One region of the Mesorhizobium sp. USDA 4775 genome, then DNA from elsewhere that is predicted to be linked to it. Evidence: predicted binding sites of a transcription regulator. Region 1 holds the regulator's gene; each other region holds the start of a gene.
The links. Region 1 encodes LexA, which represses DNA repair genes until DNA is damaged. Its sites were predicted from a motif close to TGTTCNNNNTGTGTTCNG; they were not measured.

Region 1 (10,181 bases):
AGGCCGTAGGCGCCGCATCTGGCTTCGACGAGCTGGATGAACAGGTCGGTGAGCGCGATGCTCTTCTTGCGCACCGCCGCCATGTCGACATCGTCCCAGATATCGAGCGCCCCTTTCAGCGCCCGCATCGACAGCACCGGCTGCGTGCCGCACAGGAACCGGCGGATGCCGCTGCCGGCCGCATAACTTTGTTCAAAAGCGAAGGGCCGTGCATGGCCCCACCAACCGCTCAGCGGCTGATGGACGTCGTCGTGGTGGCGCTTCGCTGCATAGATGAACGCCGGCGCACCCGGACCGCCATTGAGATATTTGTAGGTGCAGCCAATGGCGAAATCGGCGTTCGCAGCATCGAGTTCGACCGGCAACGCGCCGGCCGTATGGCAGAGATCCCAGACGATCAGCGCACCGACCTGATGGGCCTTGCACGTCAGCGCGGTCATGTCGCGCAATTGTCCGGTTTTGTAATTGACGTGGTTGACCAGGATGACCCCGACGCGCTCATCGATCAGCTCCTCGATGGTGGGCGCGTCGACGCCTTCGAGCCGCAGCACCGTGCCCGGCCGCGTCGAGGCCACGCCTTCGGCCATGTAGAGATCGGTCGGGAAACTGTCGCCCTCAGCGACGATGACCGAGCGGTTCGGCCGAATGCCAAGGGCTGCATGCAGCACCTTGTAGATGTTGATCGAGGTCGTGTCGCAGACCACCGTCTGGCCGGCCTCGGCGCCGATCAGACGTCCGAGTTGGTCGCCGAGCGCGACCGGCATGTCGAACCAGCCCGCGGTGTTCCAGGCGCGGATGAGATCCTGCGCCCATTCCTGCGTCGCCGCCTTTTGCAGCTCGTTGAAGACGGCGGGCGCCGCGGCACCCAGCGAGTTGCCGTCGAGGTAGATCACACCTTCCGGCAAAATGAAGCGGTCGCGCATGGCACGCAGCGGATCCGCCGCATCCATGGCTTCGACTGCGGCGAGATCGATCGTTGCACGCATGATGTGTGACATTCCCTGGTTATTCACGGATCGCTTCGCGCGCGGGCGCTGGTCCCCGGCTGCGCTTGAGGCTCGGCAGAGCAAGCATGGCGAGCACGAACAGGCCCGTGGCAAGCTTCAGGTCGGGAGGCGGCATGCCGGCGGCAAGGCAGAACGACACCAGCTGGTAGTAGATGATCGCGCCGGCAAAGGGCGCCAGCAGCTGGCGCGAGACCGTCTGCTTGCCAACGACCGCCTCGCCGATCATCAGCGCGGCAAGGCCGTTGATGAGGATGCCCAGCCCCATATTGACGTCGGCAAATCCCTGCGACTGCACCATCAACGCGCCGCTCGAGGCCGAAAACGCGCTTGCCAGCCCGACACCGCCTATGGTCGCCGCCCAGACATTGATGCCCTGCGCCTCGGCCATGTCGGGATTGGCGCCGACGGCGCGCACGGCGGTCCCCTTCTCGGTTCTGAAGAACATGTAGAGCGCCGCAAAGGCGATGAGCGCGAGAAGGCCGGCGACGACGATCTTGCTGGCCGGAAAACCCGGCCGCGCGAACGGCACCCAATCGAACACGGTGGGCGAGCCGAAAACCGAAAGGTTGGACTTGCCCATGATGCGCAGGTTGATGCTGTAGAGCATCGTCATCATCAGGATGCCCGCCAGCAGCGTGTGGATGCGGAAGCGCAGATGGATGAAGGCGGTGCAGCAACCCGCCGCGAAGCCCGCCACAAATGCGACGACGATGCAGGTCAGCGGCGATACCCCGGCAGCCAGCAGCACGCCGCAGACGCAGCCGCCCAGCGGAAAGGCGCCTTCGCTAGTGAGATCGGGAAAGTTCAGCATGCGGAACGGGATCATGATGCCGAGCACGACAAAGGCCAGGATCAGGCTCTGCGCCAGGGTCACCGGCATGATCGCGACAAAGCTCGTCAGAACGTCCGGAATAAAGCCCATGGTGATCAGCTCGCCAGCAACATGCGGTCGGTCTTGATGGAAAAATGGCCGATCAGATCGATAACCGTGACCCTCGCCTTCTCCTCGCCGGAGACCTCCAGCAGGACCCGGCCCGCGTCGAGCATGATCACCCGGCTGCCATAGTCGACGGCGTGCTGCATGTTGTGGGTCACCATCAGCGTGGTCAGCTTCAGCGCGTTGACGGCACGCACCGTCGCCTGCATGACGATCTCGGCCGTGCGCGGGTCGAGTGCCGCGGTATGCTCGTCGAGCAGCAGCAGGTCCGGCGATCCGCCGACTGCCATGATCAGCGACAGCGACTGCCGCTGCCCGCCCGAGAGCAGGTCGACACGGGTGTCGAGACGATTTTCGAGGCCGAGGCCCAATATCGACAGGCGCTCCTTGTAGGACGCGAGCCGCGTGGCGTTCAGCCCTTGCCGCAGCGTGCGTTTTTGGCTGCGCAGATCGGCCAGCAGCATGTTCTCCGCCACGGTCATGCTGGCGGCGGTGCCACGCATCGGATCCTGGAAGACGCGCGCCAATCGTGTGGCGCGCTTGTGCACCGGCATGGCTGTCACGTCGGCGCCGTTGATCAGGATCTTGCCGGAATCCAGGACGAGGGCTCCGGAAATAGCGTTGAGCATGCTGCTCTTACCGGCCCCGTTGGAGCCGATGACGATGCCGAACTCGCCGGTGGCCAATGACAGGCTGAGGCCGTCGAGCGCGACCTTCTCGTCGGCCTGCCCCTTGTAGAATACTTTGCGCGCGGATCGGATATCGAGCATCGTTCCTCCCTGGCCGGAAGGGCGACGGCGCCAACGCCATCGCCCCTTGCAGCCCGATATCAGTCGACGATGCAGCCGCAATCGGCCATCGAAGCCGGTATCTCGATGCCGAACGCGGCCATCGCCTTGCGGGAAATCGTTGCCATGTGATCCTTGTAGGCCGGGCGCGACGGCGCGATCGTCTTGGGATCCTTGCCCTTGAGGATTTCGGCGGCGATGTTGCCGGCGTTCATGCCGACCTGCGTGTAATTGACCGCGAAGCTCGCCGGCACGGTGCCGTTGCGGACCGCGCTGTCATCAGAGTTGACGACCGGGATACCGGCCTGGCGGGCGGCCGCGGAGACAGCGGCGATCGCCGGCTGGATCAGGTTCGAGGCCGGACCGTAGATCACGTCGACCTTGCCGGCGAGCGAAGCGATGCGCTGCTGAATGTCATTGACGTTGTCGACACCGACTTCGACGACCTCAAAGCCGGCGGCGGGTGCCGCCGCCTTGATCTTTTCGATCAGGGCAACGTCATTGGCCTCGCCTGGATTGTAAGGCACGCCAAAACGCTTGGCGTTCGGCAGCAGTTTCTTGGTGAAGGCCATCACCGCGGCGACATCCTGCAGATCGCTGGCGCCGGTCATGCCTTCGTCTCCGGCGTCCCACGACGGCACCAGCTTGGCCGCCACCGGATCGGTGACCGCGGCAAAGACGATCGGAATCCCGGAACCGGCGAGCGCCTTCTTGGCGATCTGCGAGACCGGCGTGGTGATGGTGTAGATCAGCTTGGGCTGCTCCGCCTGCAGCTTGGCGATCATCTGCGGCACCAGAGATGCATCGAAATTGGTATGGCTTTCGGTGTAGACGACGTCCTTGCCCTCGACAAAGCCTTTGTCCGTCAATGCCTTCTTGAAGCCCGCTATGGCGGCGTTGAGCTGCGGATGCTCGCCGAAATTGGCGATGCCGATGCGTATCTGATCGGCCGCGGCGCTGCCTGCGCTGACCATTAATGCGCCTGCCAGGGCCAATCCCGACAGCCAAGCGGACTTCGACTTCAACATCATTTCCTCCCAGATTTGATCAGCGCCGCCCACAGGACGGCAACTGCGGCGATCATGGTCAGTCGCCCGCCGTGTGTCAAACATTATATATAATTCTTGCCATACCTCCGCTTCATATATAATTTTCGCAAGCCGATGACGGACGGATGGCGATGCAGGATCAGAACAATTCCACGAAGACCGAGGCGGCCTATCAGCTGCTGCGGCGCGATATCCTGACCACCCGCCTCATGCCGGGCGCGCCGCTCAAGCTGAGCGCGCTGCGCGGCACATACGGCGTCGGCTGGACGCCGCTGCGTGAAGCCTTGTCCCGACTTGAAGCCGAGCGCCTGGTCACCGCCATCAGCAATCGCGGCTTTGCCGTCGCTCCCGTGTCGCGCGCCGAGCTCGAGGACCTGGCGCGCGCAAGGATGGTTGTCGAAATGCCGCTGTTCCTGGAATCGATCGCGAACGGCGGCAGGGAATGGGAGGACGCGGTCGTCACCGCTCATTACCGGCTCTCCCGCTGCAAGACCGCGGTCGAAGACCCTTCCGATGCGGCCGTCGACAAATGGGACGAGAGCCACGAGGCCTTCCATGCGGCGTTGCTGAGCGCGGCGACGTCGAACTGGCTGTTGCGCTTTCGCTCGACGATCGCCGATCAGCTGTGTCGGCATCATCGGTTTCTCGGCCTGGCGCCGACATTGCGGGCGGCGGCCGGCCTCAAGGACGGCTATGGCGAGGCTATGGACGCGCTGCGCGAAGCGATCGCCATCGAGCATCACACCGCAATCATGGAAGCGGCGCTCGATCGCGACGTCGAGCGGGCAAAGGCGCTGATGACGGCGCATATCGGCTACACGCTGCATGTCTATGTCCACAGCGAAGACAACGGCGCCAACACCTACACCGCGCGCGCCGGCAGCCTGAAAGCGGTTTCCGGATGACGTCGCCGCGGCGTCCAGATCCACGCGGCCGTGGCCGGCCTGAACCCGCGACCGTTGGCATTTTGATTTCGTTTCGTTCCGCCGGAAATGGATCGATACACCGTACAAATCCGCTCTGTGGACGCCTCTCAAACGCCTGATGCCAAACCGCATCCAGGGGTAGGCCACAGGCCATTAACCAAAATGATTTCAATGAACCTGCGGGGAGCGGAAGCGGTCGAGCGCGGCCCGCTGCCGGGGCCAAATAATTTCAGACGCGTTAACAAATTCATTAAACTTTAAACAGTTGCGGAACACAACTGGAACAGATAGTGTTTGTTCTGGGTTTGTTTTTCGATTCTGATTCACACCCGTCGTTCAATGCCTTGGGGGCCGCCATGCTGACACGCAAGCAACATGAACTGCTGATGTTCATTCATGAACGGCTCAAGGAAAGCGGCATTCCGCCTTCCTTCGACGAGATGAAGGAGGCGCTCGATCTTGCCTCCAAGTCAGGCATTCATCGCCTGATCACGGCACTGGAGGAACGCGGCTTCATTCGCCGGCTGCCCAACCGGGCGCGGGCGCTGGAAGTGCTGCGGCTGCCGGATTCGATCGCACCCGGCCTCAACGCGGCAAAGAAATTCTCGCCAAGCGTCATCCAGGGCAGCCTCGGCCAGGGTGGTCTTGGCCGCCAGATCAAGCCGGCGGCATCGCGCTTGCCCGCGGCCGGCAATAATGACGATGCGGTTTCCGCCGTGTCGATCCCGGTGATGGGTCGCATCGCCGCTGGTGTGCCGATCGATGCCATCCAGCATCAGACACATTCGATCTCGGTACCGCCGGACATGATCATGGGTGGCGAGCATTATGCACTTGAGGTCAAGGGCGACTCGATGATCGACGCCGGCATCTTCGACGGCGACACGGTCATCATCCGCAACGCCGACACGGCGAGCCCGGGCGAGATCGTCGTGGCGTTGGTCGACGAGGAGGAAGCAACCCTGAAACGGTTCCGCCGCAAGGGCGCCTCGATCGCCCTTGAAGCCGCCAACCCGGCCTACGAGACGCGCATTTTCGGGCCAGACAGGGTCAAGGTGCAAGGCAAGCTTGTCGGGTTGATCCGGCGCTACTGAGCAGGAACGGCCGGCTTTTCGGGTTTTTGATAGGGCGGCAGCCCCCTCGCCTCGCGCGAAAATTTTCGCTGCTCGTGCCAGGGCCGATATGGCCCGTCCACCGCGAAGCTGATGATTGGCGGACCTGTCGCCGATTGGCGGTCGAAGAAGACGGCGGCACTGCCCTTGCGGGCAAGTTGCCGTTTGGTGACGACAAGAACCAGCGGATTGTGGCAGGAATCATAGCCTGTCGCGTCATTGACGACGATCAAATCGGCGAAACCGCAAGCCTTCCAGGTGTCCTTGCGGTCTTCGACATGCGCGATGATCGCCCCTGACGGGTGCCGGGCAAGACAGACGCCATCCGTGCAATAAAACGGCGCTCCCGGCGGCAGATTGGCGGCATCGGCAATGTCGAATTGCCAGTCCGCCTTGTCGAACATCTCCGGCACGACGATGGTTTCGGACACCAGCGCGCGTTTCCAATTGTCGACGGTGAACTCGTTCGGGCGAGCCCGGCTGACCGCGAGTTCTCCACCGCCGATCGGCAGCGCCACCAAACGCGCATCTTCGGAAATCAGCACATCCGGGGCGCGCGTATCCGATACTGTCAGCAGGCCGGCAAGCGCGAATGGCACTGCCGCGAGCCGCAGCCAGGTCGTCGCCATCGTCGCGATGACCAGGGCGACGGTCACCAGCAGCACGGATTGCTGCGAAATCAGCCCCGACCGCATCGACCGGGGAGCGCTCCGATATCCACGCCGATATGGCGATCATTGCGGTCAGGCCCTTGCCCATCACGTAAAGGAAGGGACTGTCGGCACCAAAGGGCATCGCAAGCGAACTGAGAACAGCGAAAGGCATGACAATCAGTGACACGATCGGCATGACGGCCAGATTGGCGAACAGGCTGAGCGGCGACACACGCTGGAAATGCCAGATGGCAAACAGCGCCGTGGCGCAGCCGGCGATGATGGATGTCATCGCCAACCCACCCGTCGCCAGCAGGAATTTTCGCGTGAGAAAACCCGGCAGGGATCGCTTTGGCGGTGGCGGTCTTGCCTTTCCCGCATGGTGATCCGCCCAGCCGGCATAAGCGCCGACCAGCGCCGCGGTCGCGGCGAACGACATCTGGAAGCTTGGGCCGACTACCTCATGCGGCGACACCACAATGACGGCGATCGCCGAGATCGCAAGATTGCGCATGGTCAGCGCCGCGCGATCGAACAGCACGGCAATCAGCATCACCGCCAGCATGATGAAGCTGCGTTCGGCCGCGACGACGACGCCGGAAATGACGAGATAGGCGGCGATCGAGAAAAGGGCCGCGGCGGCCGCATATTTCTTCACCGGCCGACGCGCGGAAAAGTCCGGAAACAGCGCGAAGGCGCCGCGCAGCAGCCCCATGATGGTACCGGCGACGAGCGCCATATGCAGTCCGGAAATGGAGATGATGTGATAGATGCCGGTGCGTCGCATCGCCTCGTTGATTTCATCGGGAATGCCGGCCCGCACGCCGACGATCAGCGCCGCCGCGATCTCACCCTCGGCACCGCCAACCGTGGCCCTGATGTGGTCGGCAATGGCTTCACGGGCATTTTCTATCCCCGAGAAAAGGCGGGCCGTGAGCGGCACCTCGTCGTCCGTGGCTGAGACAAGCTTTGGGTTGCCGAGAAAGAATCCGCTGCCGCCAATGCCGGCAAAATAGCTGTCGAAGGAGAAATCGTAACTGTCCGGCCGCACCGGACCGGTCGGCGGCAACAGTTTAGCATAGCCGGTGACCAGGGAGCCGGCGGTCATTTCCGCCGGGATATCTCGCGCCGAAAGCCTGACCCTTTCCGGCGCATAGCGCAGTTTCGGCCGGGCGGTCGACGTCACGTCGATGGTCAGCCGGATGCGGCCGGTCTCCATCCGGTCGAGCGAAACGACACGGCCGGTGACTTGCGTCGAGATTTCCGAACCCAGCATCTGGGTGCCCGCCCGCCATGTCTCGACCTTGGCGACAAGCAGGCCAAGCGCGCACAACAATGCCGCCGTGAAGCCCAGATGGGTTTTGGGCCAGGAGCGCGAAACAAGCGCACAGACCGCCATCAGCACGACGACCGCGACAGGCTTTGCAAAATCAGGCTCCGTCGCGAGCGAATAATAGCCGATCGCTCCAGCGGCCAGACAAACCGGCACCAGCAGGAAGGCGATGCCCCGGTCAAGCTCGAGCTCCGCTGCTGTCGCCGCGCTATGGCGTAGGCGAGGCCAGGAAACCCGGGCGAGTCGCCGCCGGACACGCACAATCCGGCCTGAAGCAGGCGGCGGAAGTGTCGCCGGCATATCCGCCTGCGGCGGCTGGCTGCCGGGTGCAGGCATAAGGGGCGATGGCAGTGGGTTCGCAAGGGGAGATGCAAACAACGACCGTTCGCTGACGCCAACACCAGCGTCCTCGCCCTGATCCGAGCCCCAGCCTCGTCCAGCCATCGGGTCCTGCCCCTTGCACGCCTGACGCCCTATGCTACATGAACGCGCGACGCGCGAAAGTCCGCGCGGCCGCACCCCGCTTCAGATGGTTTCCGAGAGTTTCATGTCCGACAAGGTCGTCACCCGTTTTGCCCCCTCGCCCACCGGCTATCTGCACATCGGCGGCGCGCGCACGGCTCTGTTCAACTGGCTCTATGCCAAACACACCGGCGGCACGATGCTGCTGCGCATCGAGGACACCGATCGCGAGCGTTCGACCGCCGCCGCGACGGCTGCCATCCTCGACGGCCTCTCCTGGCTCGGCTTGACCTGGGACGGCGACCCGGTCTCGCAGTTCGAGCGCGCGCCACGCCACCGCGAGGTCGCGGAGGAACTCGTGCGTCTGGGCAAGGCCTATTACAGCTACGAGACGCCGGCCGAGCTGGAGGCGATGCGCGAGGCAGCACGGGCCAAGGGCCTGCCGCCGCGCTACAACGGCCAGTGGCGCGACCGCGCCCCCTCTGAGGCGCCTGCGGGCGTCAAGGGCGCCATCCGCATCAAGGCGCCGACCGAAGGCGAGACGATCGTCCATGACCGCGTCCAGGGCGAGGTGCGCTTCCCCAACAAGGATCTCGACGACTTCATCATCCTGCGTTCGGACGGCAACCCAACCTACATGCATGCCGTCGTCGTCGACGACCACGACATGGGTGTCACCCACATCATCCGCGGCGACGACCACCTGACCAATGCGGCCCGCCAGACCGTGATCTACAACGCCATGGGCTGGGACGTGCCGTCCATGTCGCACATCCCGCTGATCCATGGCGCCGACGGCGCCAAGCTGTCGAAGCGCCATGGCGCGCTCGGCGTCGAAGCCTATCGGGCCATGGGCTACCTGCCGGAGGCACTGCTCAACTACCTGGCGCGCCTGGGCTGGAGTCATGGCGATGACGAGATCATGTCGATCAAGGACATGATCTCCTGGTTCGATATCGGCGACGTCAACAAGGGCGCTGCCCGCTTCGATTTCGCCAAGCTGGAAGCGATCAACGGCGCGCATATGCGGCGCATGGCCGACGCGAAGCTGTTGGACATCTTCATCGCCACTCTGCCCTATCTCGAGGGTGGCCCGGCGATGGCCGCGCGCCTCAACGAACACAACAAGGCGCAGTTGCTGGCGGCCCTTCCGGGCCTGAAGGAGCGCGCCAAGACGCTGGTCGAGCTCGTCGATGGCGCGGCCTATCTGTTCGCCACGCGACCGCTGCCGGTCGACGAGAAGGCGGCCCTCCTGCTCAACGACGACGCCCGCAAGATCCTGCGCGGCGCTCACGAAGCTTTGAATGCGTTTTCCGGCGACTGGACTGCAGCCGCGGCGGAAGCCGTGATCCGCGACTATGCGCTGGCCGGTGGCCACAAGCTTGGCGCCGTGGCCCAACCGTTGCGGGCCGCGCTGACCGGCAAAAGCACCTCGCCTGGCGTGTTCGACGTGCTTGCCGTGCTTGGGCGCGAGGAAAGCCTGGCGCGCATAGCGGATCAAATCGATTAGGAGCAAACTGGCCCAAGAAGATTGGCATTGAAAGGCGCGTTTCGCAGTGCAACATTAGGCCTTGGCCCAATCTGGCACGCACCTCCTAAAATGCGGTGGCGAATACGCGCATTGCGGTGATTTCGACGTGTCGCTCTGCAGAATTTGCCTTTGCCGGCATGAGGAAACAACAAGGAGTTTGCAATGACCGAAGCTGCGAAAAAACTGGATGTGGGCGGCGCGAACCTAGAGGCTACCGCAACGCTTCAATTCGCCGGCAAGACCCATGAATTCAAGGTGCGAAGCGGCTCCGTCGGACCCGACGTCATCGACATCGCCTCGCTCTACAGCACGACCGGCGCCTTCACCTACGACCCCGGCTTCACTTCGACGGCAAGCTGTGAGTCCGAGATCACCTTCATCGA
Region 2 (10,181 bases), 420 kb from region 1:
TCGGCACCACTCTTGCGGGCTGCAGGCCAAGCCACGCACGCAAGGCGGTCAAGACCTCGGCGAGCGGTCTGGCATTGGCTTCAACGAGATCGACGGCAAGTCGGGGCGGCAGCGATCCGGCGACCGCCCGTGACACCGCTTCGGCAACGTCGGTGACCGCCACGGTCTGGATCGGCTGGCGCGTCATGACGGCCGGAACAAAACCCGGAAATGTCGCAAGGGCACGCAGAAGTGCCGTTCCGCCATAGGCGGCGGGCGCGATCACCAGGCCCGGCCGCAGGATGGTCCACGCCAGCGAGGAGCTTGCGACGGCCTGGTCGCCTTGCGCCTTGGTGCTGAAGAAAGGATTTGCCGAAGCGAGATCGGCGCCGATCGCGGAGATCTGCGCAAAGCGGTGAACACCGGCCTGTTCGCAGGCAGCAACGAGTGCCACCACCGAGCCCCGATGAACAGCGTCGAGGCGGTCGCGCGGGCCGTCCTGCAAGGCGCCCGCCGCATTGACCACCGCGTCCATGCCCGCAACCACCGGCAGCCAGTCTTCGGCGGCAAGCAGTTTCGACATGTCCGCCGCGATCCAGCGAACCGCGGGCCGACGCCGCCCGGCATCCTGAACATCGCGGCCGAGACCGGTCACATGATGACCGTCGCGAAGCAAACGGCCAATGACGGCGTCCCCGATCAACCCATAGCCACCGAGGACGAGAACATTCATGTCATGGCTTTCAGGCGGCTTCGAGCGCCGCCTTCACAGCCGCGATCGCATCATTGGCCTTCGAGGCATCCGGGCCGCCGGCCTGGGCCATGTCGGGCCGCCCGCCACCGCCCTGCCCGCCCAAGGCGGCGGAGGCGACGCGCACCAGGTCGACGGCGCTGAAGCGGCCGACGAGGTCGTCGGTAACGGCGACGACGACGCTTGCCTTGTTGTCCTCGCCGGCACCGACAAAGACGACGACGCCGGAGCCGAGCGAGGTCTTGCCGGCATCGGCCAGCGGCTTCAGATCCTTCGGCGAGACGCCGGAGACCGCCTTGCCGAGGAAGCCAACGCCCGCGACCGTCTCGTTCTCCGAGGGTGCACCCGCCGCGGCGCCGCCGCCCAGCGCCAGTTTCTTGCGCGCTTCGGTCAGGTCCTTCTCGAGCTTCTTGCGCTCTTCGAGCAAAGCCTCGACGCGGGCCGGCACGTCGGCGGGCGAGATTTTCAGCACGGCTGCCGCCGCCTTCAGACGCCGATCCTGCTCGTCGAGATGTTTTCTGGCCGCCTCGCCGGTCAGCGCCTCAATACGGCGCACGCCGGCGGCGACCGCGCTGTCGGAGACGACGCGGACCAGGCCGATATCGCCGGTCGCCCTGACATGCGTGCCGCCGCAGAGTTCGACCGAATAGGGCCGGTTGGCCTTGGCGCCGTGCAGGCCCGTGCCCATCGACACGACGCGTACCTCGTCGCCATACTTCTCGCCGAACAGCGCCATGGCGCCTTCCGCAATCGCGTCGTCGACCGACATCAGGCGCGTGGTCACCGGGCCGTTCTGCACGACGATTTCGTTGGCCATGCGCTCGACCTCTTCGAGTTCCTCGGCCGAGATCGGCTTGTTGTGCGAGATGTCGAAGCGCAGACGCTCGGGCGCGACCAGCGAGCCCTTCTGCGCGACATGAGTGCCCAGCACCTCGCGCAGCGCCTCGTGGATCAGGTGCGTGGCGGAGTGGTTCGCCCGCAGCCTGGTGCGGCGCGCATGGTCGACTTTGAGCTCGACGGCGGCGCCGGTCCTGACCGTGCCGCTCGCCACCTTGCCCAGATGCACGAACAGCCCGTCGGCCTTCTTCTGCGTGTCCGCGATCTCGATCGAGAACTCTTCGCCGGAGATGATGCCGGTGTCGCCCATCTGGCCGCCGGACTCGCCATAGAAAGGCGTCTGGTTGACGACCACCGCAACGGCATCGCCCTTTCCGGCGCTGTCGACGGTCTTGCCGTCCTTGACCAGCGCCTGGATCAGGCCTTCCGCCTGCTCGGTCTCGTAACCGAGGAATTCGGTGGCGCCGGTCTGTTCGCGCACGGAGAACCACACCGTCTCAGTGGCGGCCTCGCCAGACCCGGTCCAATGCTTGCGCGCCTCGGCCTTCTGCTGCTCCATCGCATTGGTGAAGCCGGCAAGATCGACCGAGATGTTGCGCTGGCGCAGCGCGTCCTGCGTCAGGTCAAGCGGGAAACCGTAGGTGTCATAAAGCTTGAAAGCCGTCTCGCCATCCAACATGTCGCCGGCATGCAGCGTTTCCGTCGCCTCGGAGAGCAGGCCGAGGCCGCGCACCAGCGTCTTGCGGAAGCGCGTCTCCTCGAGCTTCAGCGTCTCGGTGATCAGCTGTTCGCCGCGCAGCAGCTCGGGATAGGCCTGGCCCATCTCGCGCACCAGAGCCGGCACCAGCTTCCACATCAGCGGTTCGTTCGCGCCGAGCAGCTGCGCGTGGCGCATGGCGCGGCGCATGATGCGGCGCAGCACATAGCCGCGGCCTTCGTTCGAAGGCAGCACGCCGTCGGCGACCAGGAAGGACGACGAGCGCAAATGATCGGCAATGACGCGGTAGGAGGCCACCGTTTCCGCATCAGGCGCGCGCCCGAGCGCGGAGGACGCCGCATCGATCAAATGCCGGAACAGGTCGGTTTCGAAAACGCTTTCCACGCCCTGCAGGATGGAGGCCATGCGCTCCAGCCCCATGCCGGTGTCGATCGACGGGCGCGGCAGGTCGATGCGCTCCTCCTTCGTCACCTGTTCATATTGCATGAACACCAGGTTCCAGAATTCGAGGAAGCGATCACCATCCTCTTCGGGGCTGCCGGGAGGACCGCCCCAGATGTGCTCGCCGCGATCGATGAAGATTTCCGAGCACGGCCCGCAGGGACCGGTGTCGCCCATCGCCCAGAAATTATCCGAGGTCGCGATGCGGATGATGCGATCATCCGAGAAGCCGGCGATCTTCTTCCAGAAGCCGGCCGCCTCATCGTCGGTGTGATAGACAGTGACCAGCAGCTTGTCCTTCTTCAGCCCGAACTCCTTGGTGATCAGGTTCCAGGCAAGCTCGATGGCACGCTCCTTGAAGTAATCGCCGAAGGAGAAATTGCCGAGCATTTCGAAGAAGGTCAGGTGGCGCGCGGTGTAGCCGACATTGTCGAGGTCGTTGTGCTTGCCGCCGGCGCGAACGCTCTTCTGGGCGGTGGTGGCGCGCGAATAGGACCGCTTCTCCAGACCGGTGAAGACGTTCTTGAACTGCACCATGCCGGCATTGGTGAACATCAATGTCGGATCGTTGCGCGGCACGAGCGGGCTCGAGGCCACGACCTCGTGGCCCTCCTTGCGGAAATAGTCGAGAAAGGTCGACCGGATCTCGTTCACGCCACTCATGACTGCTGCCTTTTCGCGAAAACCGCCGGCGCGGCCGGCGGAAACTGGTGTCTGCTTTCCAGAAATAGACTTGGCCTTTTAGCGGGCACGCTCCAGCCTGTCCAGAAACACGGAACTGGGCCAATCCTGGGAGTCTATTGGCCCCAAAAACGAAAACCGCCGGCGCGAAGGCCGGCGGTTTTGGACGCGGTACTAAAGAACTCGATTACTTAAGCATCAGGTCATAGGCCGACTTTATGGCCGAACTCTGTCCGTTGCCCTACATCGCGCCGGCTTCGTCCTCAAAACCGTCGTCGCCGCCTTCAGACCCGCCATTTTCGAGGAACTTTTCGGCGATCAGCCCGGCATTCTGCCTGAGCGCCAGTTCGATCTCGCGTGCCGTATCGGGATTGTCGCGCAGGAACAGTTTTGCATTTTCGCGGCCCTGGCCGAGGCGTTGCGAATTGTAGGAGAACCAGGCGCCGGACTTCTCGACCACGCCGGCCTTGACGCCGAGATCAACCAGCTCGCCGGTCTTGGACACGCCCTCGCCATACATGATGTCGAACTCTACCACCTTGAAGGGCGGCGCCAGCTTGTTCTTGACCACCTTGACGCGGGTCTGGTTGCCGACGACCTCGTCGCGGTCCTTGACCGAGCCGATGCGTCGAATGTCGAGGCGCACCGACGCGTAGAATTTCAGCGCGTTGCCGCCGGTCGTGGTCTCGGGCGAACCGAACATGACGCCGATCTTCATGCGGATCTGATTGATGAAGATGACCATGGTGTTGGATCGCGAGATCGAGGCGGTCAGCTTGCGCAGCGCCTGGCTCATCAGGCGGGCCTGCAGGCCGGGCAGCGAATCGCCCATCTCGCCCTCGATTTCGGCGCGCGGCGTCAGTGCCGCAACCGAATCGACCACCAGCACGTCGATGGCGCCGGAACGCACCAGCGTGTCGCAGATCTCCAGCGCCTGCTCGCCGGTGTCGGGCTGCGAGATCAGCAGGTTTTCAAGATCGACGCCGAGCTTGCGGGCATAGACCGGGTCGAGCGCGTGTTCGGCGTCGACGAAGGCGCAGATGCCGCCCTTCTTCTGGGCTTCGGCCACCGTGTGCAGCGCCAGCGTCGTCTTGCCCGAGCTTTCCGGCCCGTAGATCTCGATGATGCGGCCGCGCGGCAGGCCACCGACGCCGAGCGCGATGTCGAGGCCGAGCGAGCCGGTCGGCACCGTTTCGATCTCGACGACCTGCTCGTTCGCGCCGAGCCGCATGATCGAGCCCTTGCCGAAAGCCCGCTCGATTTGCGACAGCGCCGCATCCAGAGCCTTTGATTTGTCCACTGCCTTATCCTCTACAAGCCGCAAAGAATTCTGAGCCATGATACATCACCCCTTGGTCGTCAATGAAGGCCGGACAATCCGTAATCCCTGCCATTTTGTACCTTTTTTGTTCTCGTTTGGCAAGAGGGATCAAATATCTGAAAAACAAGTCATATCCGGATTTGTTCTTTTTTCGTACCAAGAGATCGAACAGGAACGCGCCCCACATTGGGCCAGACTGTTCGATTGTATCGATCCGCCGAATCGCCATCTTGCTGGCGAAGGTCTGCGGCGCAGTCTAGCGCTTGTGCAGTCGCAATAACAAAGGGCATATCGCCAGCATGGTGAAATCCATAGAGATACTGGCCGTGGGCGGCGCCCATATCGACCGGCGTGGCCAGGTGTCCGGCGCCTACGTGCCGGCCGCGTCCAATCCCGGCACGATGCGCGAGGATGTCGGCGGCGGCGTGTTCAACGCGCTGCGCAGCACGGTGCGGCGCGGCGTATCGGGCTCGCTGATGTCGATGCGCGGCGGCGATGCCGGGGCCGACACCATTTCGCGAGCCATCGCCGAGGCAGGCATCGCAGACCTGTCGGCGGTCTTCCTCGACCGCACGACGCCGAGCTATACGGCGCTGATCGATCGCGAGGGCGAGTTGATCGTCGGCTTCGCCGACATGGCGCTGTACGATCTGGCGTTTCCCAAGCAGATGAGGCGCTCCAAGGTCCGCGAGGCGATCGCAGCCGCCGATGCCATACTGTGCGATGCCAATCTGCCGTCTTCGGCACTGGAGCGGCTGGTTTCGCTTGCCGCCGGCAAGCCGGTCTATGCCATTGCCATTTCGCCGGCCAAGGTCGTGCGGCTGATACCGGTGCTCGGCGCGCTGGCACTGGTCTTCATGAACCGGCGCGAGGCCGTCGCGCTGGCCGGCGTCAATGCAAATGCCGCCGAGCGAGACGTCGTCGACGGTTTGCGATGCAGCGGCCTTGCCAGCGGCGTCGTGACGGCAGGCAGCGCGCCGGTGCTGGGTTTCGACGAGACAGGCGCTTTTTCGATCCAACCGCCTGCCCCCAGAAAAGTCGCCGACGTCACCGGCGCCGGCGACGCGCTGGCGGGTGCGACGGTGGCAGCCTTGCTGCGCGGCCTGCCGCTGCGCCAGGCCTTGCGCGAAGGCGTCGCGGCGGCGACGCTGGCCATCGAAAGCGCCGACGCCATCCCTGATTTTACCGCGGCAAGCTTCGCGGAAGCGCTGGCACTTGTGCCGGACGCGCAGGAAGTGGCATGAGACCGGCAAATTCATAGTGCCGCTGTATTGCCGGCATGCGCCGCACCGCGAGTTGGAGATCCAGATGAGCCCCGAAACCGCCCGCCCCTTCATCGACATCCACGCACCGGTGGCGCAAGCCCTGGCCGCCGGGCGCCCGGTTGTGGCGCTGGAAAGCACCATCATCACCCATGGCATGCCCTACCCCGACAATGGCGCCATGGCGGCCAATGTCGAGAAGATCATCAGCGACGGCGGCGCCATACCGGCGACGATCGCCGTGGTTGGCGGCCGCATCAAGATCGGCCTGTCCGACGGCGAGCGCGAATCGCTGGCCATGACCGGTGACGCCATGAAGCTGTCGCGCGCCGACCTCGGCTTTGCCGTCGCGCAAGGGCGCACGGGTGGCACGACAGTCGCCGCCACCATGATCGCGGCTGAAATGGTCGGGATAAAAGTGTTCGCCACCGGCGGCATTGGCGGCGTGCACAAGGGCGCCGAGAAGAGCTTCGACATCTCCGCCGATCTCGACGAATTGGCGCGCACGCCGGTCATCGTCGTCTCGGCCGGCGCCAAGGCGATCCTCGACATCGAAAAGACGCTGGAAGTGCTGGAGACGCGAGGCGTGCCTGTCGTCGGCCATGGCTGCGAGACCATGCCCGCCTTCTGGTCGCGGCAGTCGCCGTTCCGCGCCCCGCTGACCCTTTATAAGCCCGAAGAGATCGCGCATTTCTTCCGGACGCGGCAGGCACTGGGCTTGGGTGGCGGCATGTTGATCGCCAATCCGGTGCCGGAAAACCACGAAATCCCTGCTGAAGAGATGGCGGGCTATATCGACGCCGCGCAAAAGGCGGCCGAGGCGCTCAACGTGACCGGCAAGGCGGTGACGCCGTTCCTGCTGGGAAAAATCCTGGAGTTGACCGGCGGCCGCAGCCTCAAGACTAATATCGCGCTGGTCGAAAACAATGCGCGGCTGGCTGCCGAGATCGCCAAGGCGCTGTAGTTCACTTGCCTGCGCGCCGCCCTGCCTCATAGGCGCGGCGCGCCCACACCGTCATCTCGTCGGGATCGTCAAAGGCGCTGTCGGGAATGCTCCAATAGGGCATGGCGACCAGCTTGCCGTGGCGCTTGCCGGTATAGGCCCATTGCTTGCAGCCCTCGGCTTCGAAATCGGGCGCGCTTTGCTCGTCGGCCTTGAGCAGCAACTCGCCGCGCAGCACGATGGCGATGATGACGCCGTCGAAATAGATGCCCTTGCCGCCGAACAACCTGCGGATGCTGACCGGGCCCAGCCCTGAGAACAGTTCGGCGATGCGTTCATTGTCCATGCCGCGATCATGTCACCGGCATTTGACATTGTCATCGCGCAACCAGAACCATGCTGACAGGTTAAGACCATTCCATCGGAGTTTTTGTCATGCCGCTTCTGCTCAAGGGGTCCTGCCGCTGCAACGCGGTGCGTTTCGAGGTGGAGAGCCACACGCCCGTACCGTTCATGCTGTGCTACTGCTCGATCTGCCGCAAGCAGCAGGGCGGCGGCGGGTTCGCCATCAATCTCGGCGCCGCCTATGAGACGCTGAACATCAGGGGCAAGAGGAGCCTTGGCGTATACCGTGCCGAGATCGAGGACGACGAGCATCCGCATTGCGAGGTCTCGACGGGCGAGCGCAATTTCTGCCGCAAATGCGGGTCGGCGCTCTGGCTTTACGACCCGACCTGGCCGGAGTTGGTGCACCCCTTCGCCTCGGCAATCGACAGCGACCTGCCGAAGCCGCCGCAAAAGGTGCATCTGATGCTGAAATACAAGGCGAACTGGGTCGAGCCCGATATCGGCAAGGGCGACAAGACGTTCGATGTCTACCCCGAGGAATCGATCGCCGACTGGCACAAGCGGATGGGGATGTGGGTCGATTAGAGGGAAGGACAAAACCCTATTGTGCTTTGATCATTTTTGACAGCCCGCGAACAGCAGACGCCAGGAAGGCAATGGTTACAGAGCCGAAGAGTATGATCATATCACCCCTATGCACCTCAAGCGCACAAAGTCCGAATAAAATTGCAACAACCATGCCGGATAAATGGCACGCTATATACAATAGCTTTATCTTTTTTGGTATTCCCTTGCCGAATACATAAAAATCGAGCGACGTCCGTATCTGATAGTCGCTCAAATTCACCTGCAGAAGCAGGTTATTTTTCACGTACCAGTAAACCCGGTAGTAAGCGAAATAGGAAAACAAAATAATGAGAACTGACGCGAGAACCAAAGGAGGGAGATGGCTATTCATCGCGGGACCCCGAAACCATCAAACACTGGACGGCGGGAATTTATGACGACAGCGCTCTATTTAGCGTAAATCACGACGCGCGCTTTTGATTTATCCAGCTATACCAGATTCTGATCGTACTTCAGGCCGAAGCGCGTGCTTCCGCCAATGCCTTCAGATCGGCCGGCTTCAGTTCGACGGATTCGCCGCAGCCGCAGGCCGAACTCTGGTTCGGGTTGCGGAAGGTGAAGCCGGTGCGCAACGTCGTCTGCTCGAAATCCATCTCGGTGCCGAACAGGAAAAGCGCGGCCTCCGGCGCGACATAGACGTGGGCGCCGTCGCGCTCGATGTGGTCGTCCTTGGTGTTGGGCTCGGTCACCAGGTCGACCGTATATTCCATGCCGGCGCAGCCGCCCTTCTTGATGCCGAGGCGGATGCCGTGCGCGTTGTCACGGGTAGCCACGATCTCGCGCACCCGGTCTGCGGCCTTTTCGGTCATCGTGATGACGGCGAAGCGTCCCATTCTCTTTCCTTCTCCATTCCATGCAGGTTAAAGGCCTGCCGAATGATTCCTCACCTAAAATGGTGAAGTTTTACCCCTGGCGCAAGTGTACCAGGCTCGACGCTAGTACCACCCCACCGCCACCTGCGCTTCTTCCGACATACGGTCGGGCGACCAGGGCGGGTCGAAGGTCATGTTGACCTCGACGCCGGACACGCCTTCGACGGCGCCGACGGCATTTTCGACCCAGCCCGGCATTTCACCGGCCACCGGGCAACCCGGCGCGGTCAGCGTCATGTCGATCTTGACCGAGCGGTCGTCCTCGATGTCGATCTTGTAGACGAGGCCGAGCTCGTAGATGTCGGCCGGAATTTCCGGGTCGTAGACCGTCTTCAGCGCCGACACGATGTCGTCGGTCAGCCGCGCCAGTTCGTCGGCGGGAATGGCCGAGGCCGATACGATGCCATTTGCAGCCGTTTCCGGCGCGGTCTCTTCGGTTGTGCTCACATCGTCCATGGTCGTCATCACCCAAAGAACTTTCGCGCTTTTTCAAGCGCCTCGGCCAAAGCGTCGACTTCGGCCCTGGTATTGTACATGCCGAACGATGCCCTGCATGTGGAGGTTATACCAAAGCGTTTCAACAGCGGCTGGGCACAATGGGTGCCGGCCCGCACTGCCACGCCCTGCCTGTCTATCACCATCGACACGTCATGGGCATGAATGCCTTGCAGTTCGAAGGAAATGATCGCGCCCTTGCCCGGCGCATCGCCGAAGATGCGCAGCGAGTTGATGGCGCGCAGCCGCTCGTGCGCGTAGGTCTTGAGGTCTTCCTCGTGCGCCGCGATCCGTTCGCGGCCGATCTTTTCCATGTAGTCGAGGGCGGCACCCAGCCCGATCGCCTGGACGATCGGCGGCGTGCCGGCCTCGAAGCGATGCGGCGGCTCGTTGTAGGTAACGATGTCTTCCGTCACCTCCTCGATCATCTCCCCGCCGCCCATGAAGGGGCGCATGCCCTGGAGAATGTCCTTCTTGCCGTAGAGCACGCCGATGCCAGACGGACCGTAGACCTTGTGGCCGGTGAAGACGAAGAAGTCGCAGTCGAGATCCTGCACGTCGATCGGCATATGCACGGCGCTCTGGCTGCCATCGACAAGGACGGGAATACCACGCGCGTGCGCGATGCGCACGATCTCCTTGATCGGCGTCACCGTGCCCAGCGCATTCGACATCTGCGTGATGGCGACTAGCTTGGTGCGGTCGGTCAGCCGCTTCTCGAACTCCTCAATGTGGAAGACGCCGAGATCGTCGACCGGCACCCAGACCAGCTTGGCGCCCTGCCGCTCGCGGATGAAATGCCAGGGAACGATGTTGGAGTGGTGTTCCATGATCGACAGCACGATCTCGTCGCCCTCGCCGATATTGGGCATGCCATAGCCATAGGCGACGGTGTTGATCGCCGAG
Region 3 (10,181 bases), 1.1 Mb from region 1:
CGAACGGCGTGACGTCGTCGACGAAGGTCGCGCCGACCAGGTCCCAGCGCGGCACGCGGCCGGCGAATTTCTGCTCGATCACCCATTGCCGGAACGGCTCGCCGACGGCGACGGCGGCGTCGCGGTAGCCGAACCATTGCTCGACACTGTCGAGATCATCCTGCGTCACCGCCGGCGCGATGCGGTCGACCATGGCCGACGGGAAGGCGGCATTGGCCGCGATCCAGTCGGCAAGGCCATTGCCGCGCCGTTCGGCAAAGCTCCGCACGACGGTTTCCAGGATGACGCCGTTGGCCGGGATGTTGTCGCAGGAGAGCAGCGTCAGGGGCCGGCCATGCGTGGCCCGGCGCAGCTCCAGCGCCCGCGCGAGGATGCCGGGCACGCTGCGCGGCGCATGAGGTTTGGCGAGATCATGGACGATGTCGGGATGATCGAGATCGAGCGCGCCGCTCGACGGGATGTGGCAATAGCCTTTCTCCGTCACGGTCATCGTCACCAGTTCGATATCGCGCGAGGACAGCACCGTGAGTGCCGGTGCGGCACTTGCCTGGCTGTCCACCACCTTCACGATGCTGCCGATGACGCGAGCCTCGATATGGCTGTTTTCGCGAATCAGCCTTGTGTAGAGCCCGCTCTGCCGGCCGAGCGTGTCGGCAAGGGTGGGCGGACGGATATTGATGCCGACAACGCCCCAGCGGTCGAACTGGCGCGCCAGCAAATCATCGGTGTATTCGGCCTGGTGGCAGCGGTGGAACGCGCCGACGCCGAGATGCGCCATGCCAGGCGCAAGAGTTGCCCGGTCATATCCAGGCGTCCGGACAGCGGCCGGAAGCTGATCCAGCAAGGCCGGCCCGAGCGTTTCCGGCGCTGTCGAAGCGGCGTTCACCGGTTCGCCCCGATCACCGACTGCTCCTGGTCGATCACGGCGCCGGTCATCGGCCCGGCCGCGTCGGAAAGCAGGAAGACGGCAAGGTTGGCGATATCGTCCGGCTTGAGCAGCCTGCCGAAAGGCTGCGCGGCATTGGCGGCGTCGAGCCAGCCCGGACCGTGGCCCAGCGTCTCGGCCTGCATCACGCGTTCGGCCGGCGTGTCGGTCCAGCCGACATTGATGCCGTTGACGCGGATGCGGTCGAAACGGTGGGCGTTGGCGGCGTTCTTGGTCAGCGTCGCAAGCGCACCCTTGGTGGCGGAATAGACGGCGAGTTCGGGGGAGCCGCAATGGGCGTTGATCGACAGGATGTTGACGATGGCGCCGGGCTCCCCGCGCTTCCTCATGTCGGCAATCGCCGCCTGCATCAGGAAGAACGGCGCGCGCGCATTGACGGCGAACAGCGAAGCCCAGTCGTCGAGGCTGGCATCGAGGAAGGAAGCGCGGTCGGTCAGGCCGGCGGCGTTGACGAGGCCATCGATGCGGCCGAAGCGGTCGATGCAGGCCTGCGCCAGCAGGACAGGGGCCTGCGGGTCTCCAAGGTCGGCGGCGACGAAGACGGTCGGCGTCCCGATGGCCGACAGTTCCGCCGCCACGGCGTCGCCGCGCTTGCCGTCGCGTCCGGTGATCAGCAGCCCGCCGGCGCCGGCGTGCGCCAGCGCCTCGGCGATGGCGCGGCCGATGCCTTGCGTCGCGCCGGTGACCAGCACGACCTTACCTTGGAGATGAAGCTCCATTCCTCCTCCCGGAACAAAGTTTCTATTTTTTAAAATATGGAACGGCAATTCCCGATAGTCAATTGTGCCAGCAGCGCCTCATGCGCCGCGTTTTGCCGCGACGCCTTGGACCAGCGCCATGCCGACCGCCAGAGACGCCGCCAGCGAGCGGAAGCCGGCGAAGTCAGATTCCACGACTTCCAGCCAACTGTCCGACAAAGCGATCAGCGGGCTGAAGGTGCTGTCGGTGATGGTGACGATGCGGGCCTTGCGTTCATGCGCCACCGCGACAAGGTCGGGCGTGATCGAATTGTAGGGGCTGAAGGAAACGGCCAGCACGGCATCTCGGCCGCCGATGCAGCCGACCTGGTCGAGCGCGGAGGAGCCGACATTGTCGACCAGCACATTGCGCACGCCTTGCTGCGACAAGGTCAGCGACAGATAGGCGGTGACCGGGAAGGCGCGCTTGGAGCCGATGACATAGATCAGCTCGGCCGCCGCCAGCAGCGTCACCATCTTCTCGAAGCTCTCGACGTCGAAGCCGGTCTCGATGCGGCCGAGCGAGGCCTGCGAGGCGCCGACCATGCCGCGCAGGAAATGCATGGCGGCGTTGGGTTCGACCTCGGCGCGCGGCTCGCCGCGCGCTTCCGGCCAGGAGCCCTTTACGTGTTCCTTGAACAGGCCCTGGAAATCGGAAAAGCCGGAATAGCCGAAGATCTGGGCAAAGCGCACCAGCGTCGAGGGCTGCACGCCCGCCTGTGCCGCCACCTGGGCGATGGTGCAGAGTGCGACATCGCTCGGATGCTGCCACATGAAGATCGCCACCTGGCGCAGCCGCTTGGGAAAATGCACGGTGCCGGAGGAGAGCACAGCGCGCAGTTCCTCATAGGTCTGCGGCTTGATGTAGCCCAACGCCGCCAGCGAGCGCCCGCGCTTGCGCGTCGCCGCCTCGTCGGCATGAGATCGTCCCGAAGATTTGCCCGCCCCACTCATGATCGCAGGCTAGCGTGGCACAATCGTATTACAATACGGAAATTGGAAATTGTGTTCGAAAGTGTTAGGCCTCACCGTCGTCATCCTAGGGCGAAGCAGGAGCGAAGCTCCGGCGCGGAGACCCTAGGATCCATGCCGTGACGGAAGGGAAAATTCCGCACCGTCGCAACGCCTTGAAGTCACGGCATGGATCCTGGGGACTGCGCCGCGTCGCTGCGCTCCTTGCTCCGCCCCAGGATGACGAAGTGATAGGTGGAGGAGAAAACATGGTCTACGCAACATCGGATGGGTCGGCGGGCAAGCGCCTGAGGGTCGGCATGGTCGGCGGCGGCCGCAATGCCTTCATCGGCGCCGTGCATCGGCTGGCCATGCGCCTCGACGACCAGATCGTGCTGGTGGCCGGTGCGCTGTCCTCCGACCCGGAGAACGCCGCCGCCTCGGCCGCCGAGATCGGCATCGCGCCGGAGCGCAGCTATGCCGATTATCACGCCATGGCGCTGGCGGAAGCCGGGCGCCCTGATGGCATCGAGGCGGTCGTCATCGTCACGCCCAACCATCTGCACGCACCGATTGCCACCGCCTTCCTCGAGGCGGGCATCGATGTGATCTGCGACAAGCCGCTGTCGACGACGCTCAGCGACGCCGAGGCGCTGGTGACGCTGGCGCGCGCCAAAAAACGCCGCTTCGTCGTGACGCTGAACAACACCGGCTACGCCATGGTCCGGCAGGCGCGCGAAATGGTGATGGCGGGCGAACTCGGACGGATCGTGTCGGTGCATGGCGCCTACATCCAGGACTGGCTGACCAAGCCGATCGACGCCGAGGGCCAGAAGCAGGCGGAATGGCGCACCGATCCGGCGCGGGCAGGGCAGTCGGCGGTGCTGGCCGATATCGGCGTGCATGCCTTCAATCTGGCGAGCTATATCTCAGGCTGCGAAGCCGAGGCGGTGTCGGCGGACCTGTTCACCGCGGTGCCCGGACGCCGGCTCGACGACAATGCGCATGTCATGGTGCGCTGGGCGGATGGAGCACGCGGCACGATCCTGGCCAGCCAAACCTCGCCCGGCCACTACAACGATCTGTCCGTTCGCATCTATGGCGACAAAGCCGGGCTCGAATGGTCGGGCGGGCGGCCGGAGGAACTGCGCTTCTCGCGCTATGGCGAGGAAACCCGCACGCTGGTGCGCGGCGGCCATGGTTCGACCGAAGAAAGCCGGCGCGTCTCGCGCATGCCGGCGGCGCATCCGGAAGGCTATATCGAGGCCTTCGCCAATTTCTACCGCGACGCCGCCGACATCATCCGCGCGCATCGCTCCGGTGGCGTGGTCGATGCCGCGCGTGCGGCGCGGGTGCCGGACGTTGTCGATGGCGCGCGCGGCGTGAAGTTCGTCGCGGCGGCGGTGGAGTCGAATGCGGCGGGTGGCGCGTGGACTGCGGCGCGGTTTGCGGGGTGACAGCCGATCTCCCCTACGAAGGGAGATTGGCAGCTTTGCCGCCGGCAATCACCCGATCCCCAGCCGCTTCGCCAGATCCGACAGCATCGGGCGCTGGCCCTGCAGAAGTTTTACCTCCGCCTCCGGCAGGCTGAACCAGCCGGCCCTGTCGACCTCCGGAAATTCTTTCATCGACCCAGATCGCGGCGGCCATTCCATGGTGAAGCTGTTGCTCTTGATCGTGGCGACATCGATCTCGGTGCTAGCCTCGACCGACCAGGCAATGACGATCTTGCCGCCCGGTTGCTTGTAGTCGCCGAGGCGCGCGAAGGGGCCGTCGATTGTGATGCCGAGCTCTTCCCCGGTCTCGCGTTGCGCTGCCGCCAGTTCGTCCTCGTCCTCGTCGACGAGGCCTTTCGGGATCGACCAGGCGCCGTCGTCCTTCTTTGCCCAGAACGGGCCGCCCGGGTGAACCAGAAGCACCTGGATATCCCCATCGTTTCGACGATAAATCAGCAGGCCCGCACTGCGTTTTGCCATTTTTGCATGTCCGTTTGCGGCGCCGGTGCGAGGCCCGCCGATTCTTGAGTCGATCATGCGTGCTGAGCTTGCACCGGGAAATTGCGACGCTATGTCAGATGCATCTGCATTGCACCTCATCCGCGAGTTCGGCAATCTGATAGCATCGATTCTGGGGCGGCGTCGAAATCAGTTGGGGCGTCCGGAATGCAACTCGGTCTGATCGGCTACTACAGCGATTTCGTGGTCTATCCGCTGGTGATCGCCCTTCTGGGCGTGGCCGGGCTGATCGAGGCCGGGGAGGAGAGTGCGCCGGACTGGATCGGCACGGTGGTGATCTGTCTCGGCCTTTGGACGTTGATCGAATACGTCCTGCACCGCTTCGTCCTGCATCATGTTCCCTACATCAGGGATCTGCACGACCGTCATCACGTCGAAGAGCGCAGTCCGGTGGGCACGCCGACCTGGCTCAGCCTGGGCGTGCATGCGTTGATCGCGCTGCCCATCTGGTTGCTCTCGGATTTCGCGACCGCCAGCGCGGTCGGCTGCGGGCTGATGCTGGGCTATCTCTGGTACATCAGCGTCCACCACATGATCCACCACTGGCATCCCGCCCATCCCAGCTATCTCTACACGCTCAAGCGCCGCCACGCGGTGCATCACCATATAGACGACAACGCCAATTTCGGCGTGACGTCGCTTTTCTGGGATCGGGTTTTCGGCACGGCCCGGCTTTGAGGGCAGTAGGGCAGCCGTTCAACGTCGCTTGCCGCGGCCGGCGGGTGACTTGGCGCCGCGAGGTCCCGTCTGAACCGGCGTGTTGTTCTGGTTTTCGTCGGACAGTTTGCGCCAGCGGGCCAGGCGCTCCGGATCGAGCGTGCCGGCCTTCGACGCTGCCTGCACCGCGCAGCCCGGCTCGTGCATATGCGTGCAGTCGCGGAACTTGCACAGCGGCGCCAACTCGGTGATTTCGGCGAACAGCGTGTCGATGCCGTAGGCGACGTCGCTGACCTGCAGCGTGCGCATGCCCGGCGTGTCGATCACCCAGCCGCCACCGGCAATGGCATGCAGCGACCGCGCCGTGGTGGTGTGGCGTCCCTTGGCGTCATGTTCGCGAATGGCGCCGGTCTGCTGCGGTGATTGCTGCGCGGATCCGGCCAACGTGTTGACCAGTGTCGATTTGCCGACGCCGGAGGAACCGATCAGCGCCACCGTCTGCCCCGCGCCGCACCAGGCCGCGAGGGCGCCCGCGGCGTCCGCGATGCGCGGGTTCAGCGTCACCACGGCCAATCCGCGCTGCAGCGCGGCGGCCTGGCTTTGGTACGCCTCGGCGTCCTCGGCCGTATCGGCCTTGGTCAACAGGATCACGGGTGTCGTTCCGGCCTCGTTGGCCAGCGCCAGATAGCGTTCGAGCCGGGCGATGTTGAAGTCGGCATTGCAGGACGTGACGATGAACAGCGTGTCGACATTGGCCGCTGCCAGCTGTGGCCCCCTGCCGCCCTGGACGCGGCGCTCAAGAACCGTCTTGCGGGTCAGGCGACGCCGCAGAAGGTGACTGTGCGGCTCGACCAGCACCCAGTCGCCGACGGCGTAGTCGCCGGTGGTGGCCTGCGGCGCCAGGGATAGGTCGGTTTGTCCCGTCTGCGACAGGCCGCTCAGCCGGTCTCGATGGACCATGGCAATGCGGGTCGGGATGAGGTCTGCATCGCCCGGTTCAAGCTGGTCGCCGAAAAATTCCGACCATCCAAGGCCGGCAAGGGAGGGGGAAGAGGCCGTCACGGCTTCGACCAAGGGCACGGCGTCGCTGACATCGGACAGTATTCCCGGCAGGATGGAGAGGCGCGGACCTCTCGGGATGGGCGATCCGCCCGTCCCGCTGTATGGGCGGCACGGCGGGGTTTGGCAAGCGTTGCCGGTTGTCGCAACAGCCCGGTGAAGATAGATTTGTGTCGGGGTCTGAAGCAGGGGGCGCGCCGGGAATGCTTCTGCCATTCTTGCATTGGCCTGCAACTCGTCGCCACGGCAGGCTGAAATATCTGGCTCTTTTCGCGCCGTTCATCCTCTTGTCCGGCTACATCGCCTATGGCTTTGTCGGCATCCAGATTGACTCGCCGCTCGCCGCCTTAAGGCACTTTGCCGCGTTCCCCAACTGTGCGGCCGCCCGCGCCGTCGGGCTTGCCCCCGCGCGCAGGGGACAGCCGGGCTATTGGCCGACGCATGATTCCGACAAGGACGGGATCGCCTGCGAGCCTTGGCATGGGGGAAGCGGCAGCGGCGTCAGCGTGCATCGCTATTGGCGGACCGGCAGATAGCTCACAGTTCCTTTTCCGCCAGTTCCCTGAATTCGTCAGGCACGGAGCGCGCCGCTTCCAGCGCCACCGTGCCGTAGCCGACGGCCTGCTTGCCGAAGCGTTCGCGGATCTTGTCGATGGCGCGGTCGGCGCCGAAGCGGGCGAGGCCTTTTTTGCTGCCGGGCCGGCGCTTCTCGTCGGCGAGGCCAAGCGGCAGGTCGAGCTGCAGTTCCGCGCTTTCCTCCAGATGCGAGACCGAGATCGCCAGCAGCGAGATGGTCTTTTCGCGTGAATGGTCGGCGAGCACGCCGCGCACAAGGTCGCCGGCGATCTCGGCCAGCATGGTGGTCGCCGAGATAGGCTGATCCAGCGTGATCGAACGCGTGACGGCGCTGAGATCGGCAAAGCGCACGCGCACCGTCACCGTGCGGCCCGGCCGCGCCTTGGCGCGCAGCCGGCTGGCGACGCGGTCGGCCAGATGCAGCAGCGTCGGCACGATCACCTGCGCCACGGCAGGCTTTTGCCCAAGCGCCGATTGCGCGCCGGCCGAGTGTGCCCGGCGCCCGGTCTCCAGTTTCCGCGGATCGCGGTTCCATGCGAGAGCGGCGAGCTTTTCGCCGGCGGCGGGACCGAGCAGCCGCGTCAGCGCGCCGCTATGCGTCCTGGCCAGCTCGCCGATGGTCTCGATGCCGATTTCGGCCAGCCGCGCCTTGGTCGCCGGACCGACGCCCCACATCAACGAGACCGGCAAATCGTGCAGGAAGGCCAGTTCGTTGCCGGGGTCGACCACCACCAGCCCGTCGGGCTTGGCGACCTGCGAGGCGATCTTGGCCAGATGCTTGGTGCGGGCGACGCCGATCGAGATCGGCAGGCCGAGTTCGGCCCGCACGCGGCGGCGGATCTCCGTGGCGATCTCTTGCGGCTGCCCGAACAGATGCGTGCAGCCGGCGACATCGGCGAAGGCCTCGTCGATGGAAATGCGCTCGACCACCGGCGTGAAATCGTCGAGCACCTTGATCGCCGCGTCGCCCAGCCGCTGGTAGTGGCTGAAATTGCCGCCAACGAAGATCAGTTGCGGGCAAAGCTCGCGCGCCTTGCGCCCCGGCATGCCGCCGCGCACGCCGAAGGCGCGCGCTTCATAGGAGGCGGCGAGCACCACGCCGCCGCCGACCGCGATCGGCTTGCCGCGTAGCGACGGGTCGAGCAACTGCTCGACCGAGGCATAGAAGGCATCGAGATCGGCATGCAGGATGGTGGCTGTCGTTTCCATCCGGCTGCATATCCGCGGTTGCTGATGGATCGGAACGAATAGAGAACATAACATGTACATCTGTCAAGCGGCATGTCCGCGTCCGGCTGTATCGCCTGCTCTCTTCCCCGCGAAAATTGCGCGGCCCATGTCGGATCGCGGTTTTCAACTACGTCTTCAAGACGGGCAACGAGGCTGTCAGCATGCCTGAATGCGGAAGGAGCACGACATGACCGACCACATCATCGCGCCTTACTCGGACTGGTTTGAAGCGCACAAATCGCATCTCGCAAAGGAGAAGGCGTTGACCCGACAGCGTCAACAACTCGCGGCGGAGCGGCGCGCGCTGCCGTGGCTGAGCATCGACAAGCTCTACGAGTTCGATACGACCCAGGGCAGGAAATCGCTGGCCGATCTCTTCGGGGGCCGCAGCCAGTTGATCATTTATCACTTCATGTTTCCGCCCAATGCGGACTATCGCTGCACCGGCTGTTCATTCCTTTGCGACCACATCGACGCCGCCAACCAGCATCTCAGGCATCACGACGTCTCCCTGGTCGTCTGCGCGCGCGCTCCCCTGGCCGAGCTCATGGATTTCAAGGCGCGGATGAATTGGCAGTTCGATTGGGTTTCGTCATTCGGCAGCGATTTCAATTTCGACTTCCAGGTGTCGTTCACCGAGGACCAGATCAAGTCGGGCAAGGTGCTGTTCAATTTCGAAGAGGTCGCGATGAAAGGCAGGGATCGCGGCGGCGCGACCGTTTTCTACAGGGATGACGATGGCACGATCTACTGCACTTTCCAGGTGCGGAGCCGGGGCGGCGAGAACCTGATCGGGACCTATAACTATCTCGACCTCACTCCCATCGGCCGCAATGAAAACGGGCCATCGCATACGCTGGGCGATTGGGTTCGCCTTCACGACGAGTATGATGGCTGACGATCCGTTATCGCCGCGCGGTTGGGGCGCCTCGGCCTCGCGGCATCCTTCAAGAGTTTCGGCGATCATGTGTTCGCCAGATGTTCGGCCCGCAGCGCCGCCTTCATCCGTTCCAGCGCCGGCTCGCCGCCGGCCGCCAGTTCGTCGGCGGTGCGGGCGAGCTGATCGTCGGCCTTGCGGTGCTTGCTGCCCCAGGCGCCGAGCGTGGCCAGCACCGGCAACAGGTCGATGCCGGCTTCCGTCAGCCGGTAGATCGCCTTCAGCCCGTGGCTCGGATCGTCGCTGCGGGTGAGGATGCCTTCGTCCTGCAGGGTCTGCAGCCGCTCCGCCAGCGTGCGCGAGGAGATGCCTTCATCCGATTGCAGGAATTCGCGAAAATGCGTTTTCCCGGCGAAGACCAGATCGCGGATGATCAGCAGCGTCCAACGGTCGCCGAGCAGTTCCAGCGACAGGCTGATCGGGCAGCCGGACCTTTCGCGCGTCGACATGTCTATGGTTCCATTTTTAAATCACTTTACTCTTGACACCATTTTTGCCTTGCGTAAACGGTTCCAAAAGTAAAGCAATTTTCTTTGAGCCGGACAGACGAGGAGACGACGATGAAGAAGCTTATCTTGCAGATGCAGATGTCGGTCGACGGTTTTGTCGGCGCCAATGACGACCATCGCTGGCAGCTCTGGGAATGGGGCGACGACATCGGCTGGGACGAGGAGCTGAAGCAGGATTTCAACACAGTCTTCGCCGGCATCGACACCATCCTGCTCAGCCGCAAGATGGCCGAGGAGGGCTATCTCGGCCATTGGGGCAATGCGGCGAAGAAGTTTCCACGCGATCCGTTCTACGCCTTCGGCCGGCGCGTCGTGGAGGTCCGGAAGGTGGTGCCGAGCGACAGGTTGAAAACTTCGCGCTGGGAGCACACGGCGGTGGTGAGCGGCGACCTGCCGCGCCAAGTCGAGGCGCTGAAGGGAGGCGAGGGCGGCGACATCATCGTCTTCGGCGGCGCCGGCTTTGCCTCGTCGCTGATCGCGGCCGGACTGGTCGACGAGTTCCAGCTGTTCATCAATCCGGCCGTGCTGGGTGCCGGCCGCCGCATCTTCGACCAGGGCGGTTTT

Region 2: recA (recombinase RecA) is a predicted target of LexA. The motif match lies at 4,804-4,821, and genes of this name have one in related genera.
Region 3: dinB (DNA polymerase IV) is a predicted target of LexA. The motif match lies at 8,181-8,198, and genes of this name have one in related genera.

What each region holds. Positions count from the first base shown of each region.
Region 1 covers NZ_JBSSFM010000001.1:4,023,746-4,033,926, forward strand. The annotation lists gene kynU (kynureninase) at 1-986, opposite strand, end outside; gene ACVILI_RS19740 (ABC transporter permease) at 1,006-1,929, opposite strand; gene ACVILI_RS19745 (ABC transporter ATP-binding protein) at 1,935-2,714, opposite strand; gene ACVILI_RS19750 (ABC transporter substrate-binding protein) at 2,774-3,760, opposite strand; gene ACVILI_RS19755 (GntR family transcriptional regulator) at 3,913-4,686, shown strand; gene lexA (transcriptional repressor LexA) at 5,064-5,801, shown strand; partial or broken gene ACVILI_RS19765 (ComEC/Rec2 family competence protein) at 5,795-8,249, opposite strand; gene gltX (glutamate--tRNA ligase) at 8,353-9,777, shown strand; gene gltA (citrate synthase) at 9,961-10,181, shown strand, end outside.
Region 2 covers NZ_JBSSFM010000001.1:3,599,140-3,609,320, reverse strand. The annotation lists gene ACVILI_RS17525 (SDR family oxidoreductase) at 1-712, opposite strand, end outside; gene alaS (alanine--tRNA ligase) at 723-3,389, opposite strand; gene recA (recombinase RecA) at 3,649-4,746, opposite strand; gene ACVILI_RS17510 (carbohydrate kinase family protein) at 5,028-5,972, shown strand; gene ACVILI_RS17505 (pseudouridine-5'-phosphate glycosidase) at 6,037-6,954, shown strand; gene ACVILI_RS17500 (TfoX/Sxy family protein) at 6,956-7,279, opposite strand; gene ACVILI_RS17495 (GFA family protein) at 7,369-7,866, shown strand; gene ACVILI_RS17490 (hypothetical protein) at 7,883-8,239, opposite strand; gene sufA (Fe-S cluster assembly scaffold SufA) at 8,361-8,741, opposite strand; gene ACVILI_RS17480 (SUF system Fe-S cluster assembly protein) at 8,844-9,236, opposite strand; gene ACVILI_RS17475 (cysteine desulfurase) at 9,245-10,181, opposite strand, start outside.
Region 3 covers NZ_JBSSFM010000001.1:5,088,842-5,099,022, reverse strand. The annotation lists gene ACVILI_RS24940 (mannitol dehydrogenase family protein) at 1-886, opposite strand, end outside; gene ACVILI_RS24935 (SDR family oxidoreductase) at 883-1,665, opposite strand; gene ACVILI_RS24930 (MurR/RpiR family transcriptional regulator) at 1,744-2,637, opposite strand; gene ACVILI_RS24925 (Gfo/Idh/MocA family protein) at 2,904-4,091, shown strand; gene ACVILI_RS24920 (NUDIX domain-containing protein) at 4,140-4,610, opposite strand; gene ACVILI_RS24915 (sterol desaturase family protein) at 4,797-5,327, shown strand; gene rsgA (ribosome small subunit-dependent GTPase A) at 5,346-6,386, opposite strand; gene ACVILI_RS24905 (excalibur calcium-binding domain-containing protein) at 6,569-6,901, shown strand; gene dinB (DNA polymerase IV) at 6,903-8,150, opposite strand; gene ACVILI_RS24895 (DUF899 domain-containing protein) at 8,359-9,069, shown strand; gene ACVILI_RS24890 (winged helix-turn-helix transcriptional regulator) at 9,135-9,557, opposite strand; gene ACVILI_RS24885 (dihydrofolate reductase family protein) at 9,669-10,181, shown strand, end outside.